DNA from 3 places in the Frankia sp. Hr75.2 genome. Region 2 is predicted to be linked to each of the others. Evidence: riboswitches for the same ligand, from Rfam matches in the RefSeq annotation. Region 2 holds a riboswitch; each other region holds the start of a gene.
The links. A riboswitch is a leader RNA that binds a small molecule or an ion and turns the genes downstream of it on or off. The one in region 2 is predicted to bind cyclic di-AMP.
Positions count from the first base shown of each region.

Region 1 (3,275 bases), on a different contig from region 2:
GTTGTCCGTGCTCGTTCCGGCCATGGGGACGGGGGCAGGACTCGGCGTCCGTCCGCATGACCTCGCCCGGGGAGGCGAGTGGGCGGAACTGTAGCGAGATCTAGCTAGACGGCGCAAATTCGGGCGGCTAGTGGGGGATGCGAAAGGACCACATCGGAGCTACCCGAATGGGCTGATTGACGAGTGACGTAGCCGATTGTGACGAGACGCACTGATCCGGATGACGTTACCGCCAGGCCGCGGACGGCCGTCCGCCGGGGTGGGTCGGGCCGCGTGCCGTCGCGTCTGGACGGCTCCTCGAAAGTATGTTTGTCGTTCGTTTGTAGTTTTTTCCTAGATAATTACGTTTTGTATATCTAACATGACTATATGTAGGTTGATGGGGTTGTGGGCCCGGGGGCACGGGGCGCGGCGGAGGGAGGACCTGCACGGGCGACGGGATCGGGCTGGCCGTCCGCGGCGGGCGTGTCCCGGCCTGTGTGGGACACGCCCGCCTGCCGGGATCACCGGCGTGGACGGCTCCTCCTGCGGCCTGGGCCGGAGGAGATCATGCGGCGGGCTCGACCTAGCAGAGTCGGCGGCGGATCACGCGCCGCGGCGACTTGGCTGTCGGAGGGTTCGTCCGATCATCGGGTGGATCACGGATGAGAACACGGCCCCCGGCATCGGGACTTCGACGCCGGCTTGCCGCCTGAGTCCGTACCGCCTCCCGTGCCGCGCGGATCGTTGGGGCGATCCGCGCACCGGCCCCCGCCCGCACGGCGGGGTCTGCCCCGTGCGGGCGGGTCATACGGTCCTGGCGCCGGCGGGTCTTCGCCGCGGACGAACCGGGGCGACGCAGAGTGCCGATCTCGTGCTGGTGGGGGAATCGCGGTTGCGACAGCACGTGGTCGGCCGCGGGCGGGATGTCCGGAGACACACCGGCTGGGCGGAGTTGGAACACGGATGATTCGCCGGCGCCCGGTTCGAGGGCCTGAGTCCATGGAGGGATGGCTCACCGCAACGGGCGCGGGTGGGATGCCTCGTCCGGGGGAAGGACGCCTTGCGAAGGGGGCTCGACCGGTGCGTGGGGGCCACCGCGACCGGACGGCGGCGTGGGGGCGGCCGTCAGGAGGGTGCGGTGGGTCGGTTCAGGCCAGCGGGGGAGCGGGCGCCGCGTGCGGCGGTGGCCGTCAGACGGCCCGGCTGGTGACCGAGTGCGCCGGTCGGCAGACGTCAGCCGAAGGTGGCCGCCCAGGTCTGCGGACCCAGGACGCCGTCCACCACGAGGCCGCGTGCGGCCTGGAAGTCACGCGCCGCGGCCGCGGACCGTGGTCCGTAGCTGCCGTCGACCGTGAGGGGGTAGCCGAGGGAGGTCATCTTGGCCTGCCAGGAGCGGACTTCGTCGCTGACCTGGTTGACCATCGACGCGGTGTATGTCCGCGTCAGGTTCGGGACGCCCGCGGCTGCGGGCTGGGCGACCAGCGAGGTGCGCTCGGCCGCTCTGGACGCCTGGACCCCGGCGCCTGATGACGACGCGCCGGGCAGGAGCTGCTCGGAGCCCATTCCGCTCCCGCAGACCGGCCACTGGCCGAACCCGGAACGGAGTGCGAGTTGCAGTGCCGCTGCGTCCTGCACGGCGGGCGGAGCCGTGTGTGGCAGCCCCGAGTAGCCGAGGCTGCGCCAGGTGCCTGGCGAGAACTGGTAAGCGCCATAGTAGCCGTTACCGGTGTTCGTCGTGTAGTTACCGCCGGACTCGCATTGCCGTAGACCTTCCCAGGTCGTGGCGGCGTTGGCCGGCTGGCTCAGGGCGAGTGTTCCGCCGACCGCCGCGGCGATGACGGGGACGGAGACGAGAGTGCGGGCCCGGCTGCGGGTACTGCTGCGGCGTTGTCGGCCACTGGTACGTGCGTCGGACATGCGTGAGTTTTCCTTCCCCACGCCTGCGAGGTGAGCTGTCGGGTTCGGGCAGGGAAAAAGCCCGGCCGCCAAGTCAGGAACTCCGGAAATCCTGTGCCTTCGGCAACGGAGGACAAGCTTCCTCCTCGTGCCGTCGGCGTTAGCGGCTTCACCCCAAGGTCCCCAGAATCGGCGACCGGGTATTGGTTCCCCCGCTCCTGCCATCGGGTTTCTGTTTCCAACGGATGGGGGCAGGGATTCGGCGTGCCACCCGTCGGGTGCCCGGCCTGTCTCCGGGCACGGCGAAGACCATAACCACGCCGTCAGGTCGAATGACAAGCACTGAATGCCTCGGGTGAAAAAGAGCACACCGTCCGGTGGCTGCTTGAGGTTTGATCACGGTGCTGGTATCGCGCGCGCATGCGCGCTCATTAACTTGGCGACCGCGTCGTGGAGGGTGGTTCGTACCGACAGATCACACTGGTGAAAGATCGTTACCATTGGGCGTGCTGTCGGCAATCAAGCCGAATATGCGAGAAGGCTACCCGCGGCCGGCCAGGCCGTCATCAAGCAGCTAGAAAATTCATATCGTCGTGCTGATGCCGGCCCGCATGCCGTGATGTGTGAGAAACGCAACTGTAACTATGAGTTAACTTGTTGGGGTGTTTCTGTGACTTCTTGCGGGGTGGTGGCGTCCCTCGGGGTCGGGTCGGTACGTCCCGTTCGTCCCTCGGGTCGATCTTGGCTGAGGTGGGTCCGTGTGTGTCTCTCGCCCGTGATCGGGCGATCGCGTGGGCTGTCTGGTGCCTCTCTGCGTGCCCCGAAGTAGCCCCGTTCGGGCGGGAATCCGAGCTGTCCCGCGGGCCCGCGGGCGGGGCGGCTCGCGGTTCGGCCACGGGTGTGCGTCTCGGGGCGGGCCGGAAGAGGTATCACCGGGGCGCACGAACGGGTGCGCTCGGGTCACCGCGGCAGCAGCGTTCGGCGCGCGGCCGCATGTGTCGGCATGTGTCGGGTAGGACGCATCGGGGCCGCTGAGACACATAGGAGCCCACGCGAACGCTGCGTCCGGTGTGGACTCCGATGGGTCGTGCGCGTGGTCTCGGCAGGCTTTACCCGATCCGCAACCCATGAGGGGCCTGTGGTGGGCTGTGGGCTTCGGAGTGTCCTGGGTTGGTATGGGCGCCGATGTCGCGCCGACCGCCCGCACGATCTTCATGAGGCCTCGCCGGGCGGGTGACGCCTCGCGTCCACATCGAGGGTGCGCTTCCGCATGGATGGGAGCGGGTGCACACTCTGTTCCGAGTTGGCGCCGTGTGCTCCGCTGGGCACCGCGCGTCCACGATAGCTTTGTGTGCCTATTTGGGCACTATGCGTCCCGGGTGTCATTGGGTGTCCGG
Region 1 is NZ_CASGGV010000299.1:48,009-51,283, forward strand. Features, by position in the region: gene AC559T_RS23795 (transglycosylase family protein) at 1,216-1,899, opposite strand; cyclic di-AMP (ydaO/yuaA leader) riboswitch at 1,905-2,125, opposite strand.
Region 1: another riboswitch for cyclic di-AMP. It lies ahead of AC559T_RS23795 (transglycosylase family protein); the one in region 2 lies ahead of AC559T_RS30665 (transglycosylase family protein).

Region 2 (3,275 bases):
GGGGTTCGGCGTGGTCGCCGTGGACGTCGACGAGGTCGGCCTGGCGGCGCTGACCCGAGCACAGTCGCGCGCCCCGCGGCCCGCCGTGGCCCCGGCGGATCCCCGGACCGCGGCGGATGCCGGTGCCGTGACGGGGGCGGACTCCCGGCCGGCGGGCGGGCCGGAGCCGCGGATCGTCCCGATGGTCGGGGACGTCTCGGTCGAGGAGACCGGGGCCGCCATGGCGGAGCTGGCGCTCGCGAGCTTCGGGCGGCTGGACGTCGCGGTGCTCAACGCCGGGATCGGCACGACGCTGCCGTGGGAGGCCCCGGGCGCGATCGACCGGCTGGACCGGATCCTCGCCGTCAACGTGCGGGGCGTCGCGATCGGGATCCGTTCGGTGGTCCCCGCGCTCCGGGCGGGCGGTGGCGGCTCAATCGTCGTGACCGCCTCCAGCGGCGGGTTGCAGAGCGAACCGGGGAACTGGGCGTACAACGCGTCCAAGGCAGCTGTGATCAACATGGTGCGGGCCGCGGCGCTCGACCACGCCGCCCAGAACATCCGGATCAACGCCGTCGCCCCCGGCCTGACCGAGACGGCGCTGACCGCGCGCCACCGCACCGACCCGGCGTCCACCGCGGCGGTGAGCCGCCGCATTCCGATGGGGCGCTGGGGGCAGCCGGGCGAGCTGGCCTCGGCCGTCTGGTTCCTGGCCTCCGCCGAGTCGTCCTACATCACCGGAACGACGCTGGTCGCCGACGGGGGCCTGACCGCGCACCACGGGGTCGTGCCTCTGCCGGCTCCGGAGGTTGCGCTGCCGACTCCGGAAATCTGACCCGGAACGGACGAAATTACGACTCGTCCCCATCAGGGGCCTGTCAACAGGTCTGGGTGGTGCCCGGACGAACGCCGGGACCATTTCCAACTCGATGCTCGCGCAACTTCTTCCCGGTTCACGGGTCGAATTCCTGCGCCGAGGTGAGCACGTCACCCACTCTCCGTGTCACCGCTCTCGGCCATCGTGGCGGGGCGGTCACGGTGATGGGAGGGTCCGTTAAAGAGGAACGCGCCTGCGCGCGTGATACGCCGTCTACGGAGAATCTTCAAGGTTTCGATGGGCCATGTGGTGCTCGCCACAGAGCCTTGGCAATTGTTGGTCCGTTGTGTGTAACGTCTGCGCCGTGCTTTCGTTCAGGAAAGCGCGCACCGGGCGACACGCCGAATCCTGCCCCGCCCGGTGAACAACAAACCTCAGGGCGGGAGCGGGGGAACCAACCTTCGGGCGTCGATCACAGACGTCCTCGGGGTGAAGTCGCGTAGCGCGACCGGGTAAATCCCAGCCCGAACCCGACAGCTAACTTCGCAGGCGTGGGGAGGGGCATCACTTTGTCCGTTATGGCTTCGCGTGCTCGTAAGACCAGTCGTTCCATCCGCCGTGGCCGTGCGCTGCTTGTCGCACCGCTCCTCGCCGCCACGATCGGCGGCGGAATCGCGATGTCACAGCCCGCCAGCGCCGCGGGTCGGCCGGACGCACACCGCTTCCTGAGCGCGGTTGTGCCCTGCGAGTCCGGCGGTAACCCCCGCGTGGTCAACGAGATCGGCGCGGGCGGCCTGTTCCAGTTCCTGCCGAGCACCTGGCGCGGCGTCGGTGGTCAGGGTCTCCCGCAGAACGCAAGCGCCGCCGAGCAGTGGAAGCGCGCGCACATCCTGTACGCGCAGCAGGGAACCAGCCCGTGGTACGCCTCGAAGAGCTGCTGGGGCCCCAAGCTCTGACCCAGCCCCCAGGCTCTGACGCGGCCCGTCGAATGAATCTGACGCGGCCGTCGAATGGAGCAGACAGGTGACGGACCAGCCTGGCTGAGCCCTGGCTGAGCGTGACAGATGGTCCGTGGAACGCGATCGGTGGCCCGGGTGTCAGTGTCGACACCCGGGCCACCGGCGTTTCGGTACCACCGGCCGCGTCGCACGAGCGCGAGGAAGCACGAGCGCGAGCGCGAGGAAAAGAGACCTGCCGTACGCTGAACAGTCGTCCGCCCGCGCACCTGCGGCCGAGTTGGCGGCGGCCGGAGAGGTGGGTTGTCGATGGCCGAGCCGACCAGCCGCCGCAGGTTCGCCGTTCTCGCGATCTGCTGCATGAGTCTGCTGATCGTGGGGCTGGACGGCACCATCGTGAACGTGGCCCTGCCCGCACTGCGCCGGGATCTGGGTGCGTCGCCCGCGGGCCTGCAATGGACGATCGACAGCTACACCCTCGTCCTGGCCAGCCTGCTCATGCTCGGTGGTTCCACCGGCGACCGGCTCGGCCGCCGCCGGATCTTCCAGACCGGACTGGCCCTGTTCACCGCAGGCTCGCTGCTGTGCAGCCTCGCGCCCGGGCTCGGCTGGCTGGTGGCCTTCCGAATGGTGCAGGCCGTCGGCGGCTCGATGCTGAACCCGGTTGCGATGTCCATCATCACCAACACGTTCACCGACCCGCGGGAACGGGCCCGCGCCATCGGTCTCTGGGGCGCGGTGATCGGGATCAGCATGGCACTCGGCCCGGTGCTCGGCGGCATCCTCGTCGAGACGGTGAGCTGGCGGGCGATCTTCTGGATCAACATCCCGATCGGGCTCGCCGCGCTGGTGCTCACGCACCGCTTCGTCCCCGAGTCCCGCGCGCCGAGCCCACGCCGCCTGGACCCCGTCGGACAGCTCCTTGTGATCGCCGTTCTCTCGACCCTCACCTACTCGATCATCGAGGCGCCCGCGGCCGGCTGGACGTCCACCGAAACGCTCGTCCTGTTCGCGGTGGCGGTCGCCGCGGCGGCGCTGCTGGTCGGCTACGAGTCGCGGCGCACCGAGCCGTTGCTGGACGTCCGCTTCTTCCGCAGCGCGCCCTTCTCCGGCGCGACGGCGATCGCGGTGTGCGCGTTCGGCGCCCTCGCCGGCTTCCTCTTTCTCAACACGATCTATCTGCAGGACGTCCGTGGCTACTCGGCGCTGCACGCCGGCCTGCTGACCCTGCCGATGGCGCTGGCCACCCTGGTGGTCGCGCCCCTGTCCGGCCGGGCGGTGGGCCGCTTCGGCCCGCGTCCGTCGCTGCTCGCCGCGGGTGTCACCCTGACCGCCGGCAGCGCGGCGATGACGGGCCTGTCCCCACAGACCTCCGTCACCACCCTGATGGTCGCCTACGTCCTCTTCGGGACGGGCTTCGGCCTGGTGAACGCGCCGATCACCAACACTGCGGTCTCCGGGATGCCGCTCGCGCAGGCCGGGGTCGCGGCGGCGGTCGCCTCGACGAGCCGCCAGGTCGGCCA
Region 2 is NZ_CASGGV010000327.1:15,512-18,786, reverse strand. Features, by position in the region: gene AC559T_RS30670 (SDR family NAD(P)-dependent oxidoreductase) at 1-814, shown strand, start outside; cyclic di-AMP (ydaO/yuaA leader) riboswitch at 1,186-1,363, shown strand; gene AC559T_RS30665 (transglycosylase family protein) at 1,375-1,752, shown strand; gene AC559T_RS30660 (MFS transporter) at 2,062-3,275, shown strand, end outside.

Region 3 (3,275 bases), on a different contig from region 2:
TTGGCCGACGGCCGGATCCGGCCGACCGCATGCCGGAAACCCGATGCGTCGACTAACGTAACCAACCGTGTCGGAACTTCGGCGACGGTCGCGAGTGGCGTGGTGGCGCACATCCCACGCATTGCCGGACCGCGCCGCGACGCCCACGGGCCGGCCCGGTGCCGCTGCCAGCCGCCGGAGCCGGGCATGACACACCCACGCCCGCAGCACCACGAGATCTCCGTACTGCCCGACCGCGAGGACCTGATGGCCGAGCTGGCGAGCCGGCTCGAGGCCCTGGACGCCCTGCTGAGCCGGCTCGAGGATGCCGAGCGCCAGGCCGCGGACGCCGGTGAGCACCTCATCCGGACACGGCAGTGGCAGGAGGACACGGTCCGGACCATCCAGGAGGAACGGGCGCGGATGCGCCAGCGCCAGCAGGCCCTGGACGACCTGGCCGAGCACGCCCGCGCGGCCGTCGAGGCCCTGCACGGCAGCCACCGCTCGCTGCCGCCCGAGGTGAAGCAGCTCGAGATCGAGCTCCAGGTCCTCAACAGCTCCGGCTTCCTGACCCGGCGCAACGGCCGGGCTCGCTGAGCGGCGGTCCCCGCCGGGCGTCGAACGCTCCTCCTCCTCCTCCTCTCAGCCCCTGGTCCTCCTCTCAGCCCCTGATCAGCCCCTGACCCCTGACCCCTGGCCCCTGGCCCGGCCTGGTGGCGGGTGGCTCGCGTGTCCGCCCATGGGCCGTCCACCTCGCCGTTTGGTGTCCGCCTCGCCCTTTCGGGGCGCGATCAGACCGGGTTCGGCCCCCAAAGGGCGAGCGGGATACCAAAGGGCGAGCGGGACGCTCACGACGACTGGCCCGATCCGGTAGTTGACCAACTTCCGCGGGCCTGGCCGGCCAGGCCCGCGGAACTCGGGGCCCGGTGCCAGGTCGGTGCGCGGTGGCAGCGAGGCCCGGTGGAGCTTCCGGGGGGTGCCTGCCCGCGGGCGGCGCGTCGATCCGTTCACGTCCCAGGAGCACCGCGAAGGGGTCCTGGGGATCGGGCCGCGCGGTCGTCCGCGGCCGCCGGATCGAGGCGGGAAGAGACGGGCCGGGGACGGAGCGAACCGGGCCCGTGAGGGGCTCCGCGGGTAGTCCCAGCCCGGTCGGCCGGTACGGGAAACCCCCGCGCAAGCCAGGAAGTTCTGGTCACCTAACGTGTTGGGACGTGATCCTCGTGTGGGCGTCCAAAAACGTGACCGAAGGCTCAGCACCCCTCCTGACCTGGGCAGATGCGGCGCAGCAAGGGGCACTTCTTTGCACACTCGACGTAGTTGAGGAGGACTAGTGTTTACCCACACCATCCGTGTGGACTAGTCTCGCTTCCGACGTCACGACAACACCGGACCGAACGCCGAATCCTGCCCGCGGTCCTGGTGTCCCCTCCGAGTCGTCACCACGGGCAGGAGCGGGGGACCCACCTCCACCGGCTGGCGCCACGACACGGCGCTGGCCTAGGGGTGAAGTCCATCGCGTGAAGGTCGCGCTATGGACCGGGCAGCCCAGCCCGAACCCGACAGCTCACCTCGCAGGCGTACGGGAAGGAACGCAACGTTGTCTGCGCAAAGTGTGCAGCTTGATGCTGAGAGACGCCGGCAGGAAGGGCGCGGTCGCCACCGTGCACCGTCCGCCCCCACGGCGTCCAGCCGAGCCAGAGCCAGGGCCCGTACCGTCGCGGCCATCACCACCGGAACCGTCGCGGTCTCCGGGGTGGCGCTCGCCGGGTGCGCCCAGGATGTCAACTCGGACGTCGCGCTGGACGACGGCACGAACACCGCCCCGATGACGCTCGCGACCCAGATCGGGTCCCGGCTGGCGGTCGACGGAGCCATCCAGGCCGCCACCGCTACCGGCGGCGGTTCGGGCACCGTTCTCGACGCCACCACGGACATCTCCGCGCCGACTCTCTCGTCGAAGATCGACGTCGGCCTGCGCGTGACGAACCCCGAGGTCACGGTCAACGCGGACGAGCCCGTCAACATCGGCTTCTCGCTCTACAACGAGGAGACCCAGGCCCCGATCCCGGACCAGCTCATCAAGGTCCAGGTCAAGCTGCCGACCGGGTGGGCGACCTTCCTGCACCTGACGACGGACGACCGCGGCTTCGCGTCGTACACCGCGAAGGTGCTCACCACCACGAACGTCACGGCGATCTTCGACGGCACCGACGCCCTCCAGTCGGCGCACTCGGAGAACGACGCCACGCTGCGCGTCCGCCCGGCTCCGCCGCCCGCACAGGCCTCCCGCAGCGCGGACCGTACGGGCGTGAACGTCAACACCCCGGTCGTCAGCGTCAACCTGCCGGCGAGCTCCATCGGCGAGAAGGCCGTCTACCTGGCCTCGCTGCACGCCGGCAAGCCGTACGTCTACGGCGCCGAGGGCCCCAGCTCCTTCGACTGCTCCGGCCTGGTGCAGTACGTGTACCGGCAGCTCGGCAAGAACCTGCCGCGCACCACCGACGCGCAGTACGCCGCCACCACGCGGATCTCCCAGTACAACAAGGCGCCCGGCGACCTGATCTTCTTCGGGAGCCCCGGCAACATCTACCATGTCGGCATCTACGCCGGCGACGGCAAGATGTGGGTCGCGCCCCGCACTGGTGACGTCGTCAAGCTTCAGACGATCTACACGACCTCGTACTCGGTCGGCCGCGTCGCCTGAGAACGGCGGGCCCACGGCCCAGCCAGAAGGCCGTCTGTTCTCGACCTCGATCGTTCCACGCCCACGCACCGCTCGGACGGGGCTGCCCGAACGCAGACGCCCCGTCCCCCGGAACGAGCCGCAGCGCGATCTCCCCCTCCGGTCGCGCGCGGCTCCGCCGCCGGGTCGGGGTTGTCGGGATCAACCTCGGCCCGGCGGGTCTTCCGGAGTTCACCAGGTCCCCTGTACCGGACCGCCGGTGTCACGTCTGCTCAGAACGTCTGTGCTGCGGAATGTCCGGAGTAGCTCTGCCGCGGGCAGATTTCGACACCTTCCGCGATGCTTCCGCCACGTGGCGCCATCGATGAGCTGGCCGGCAGCCATGAACGGTAGGCCGTTGCGGCATCATTCTACTTCGTCATAAGTAGCGTAGATGTAGCTTTAGCCGGCCAGACTGCCACTATCAGGCAGCAACACCCCCATTCGAACCAACCCAGCACCAGCACCAGCCCACGCGAAAGTCAACCGCACCCCACCGATCCGAGATCCTTCCGGTGGGACGGACGTCAGATCCCCCCCCATCTGACGTCCGTCCGGCCGGAAGGCCCCGGAC
Region 3 is NZ_CASGGV010000297.1:25,176-28,450, forward strand. Features, by position in the region: gene AC559T_RS23220 (hypothetical protein) at 187-576, shown strand; cyclic di-AMP (ydaO/yuaA leader) riboswitch at 1,396-1,572, shown strand; gene AC559T_RS23225 (C40 family peptidase) at 1,733-2,683, shown strand.
Region 3: another riboswitch for cyclic di-AMP. It lies ahead of AC559T_RS23225 (C40 family peptidase); the one in region 2 lies ahead of AC559T_RS30665 (transglycosylase family protein).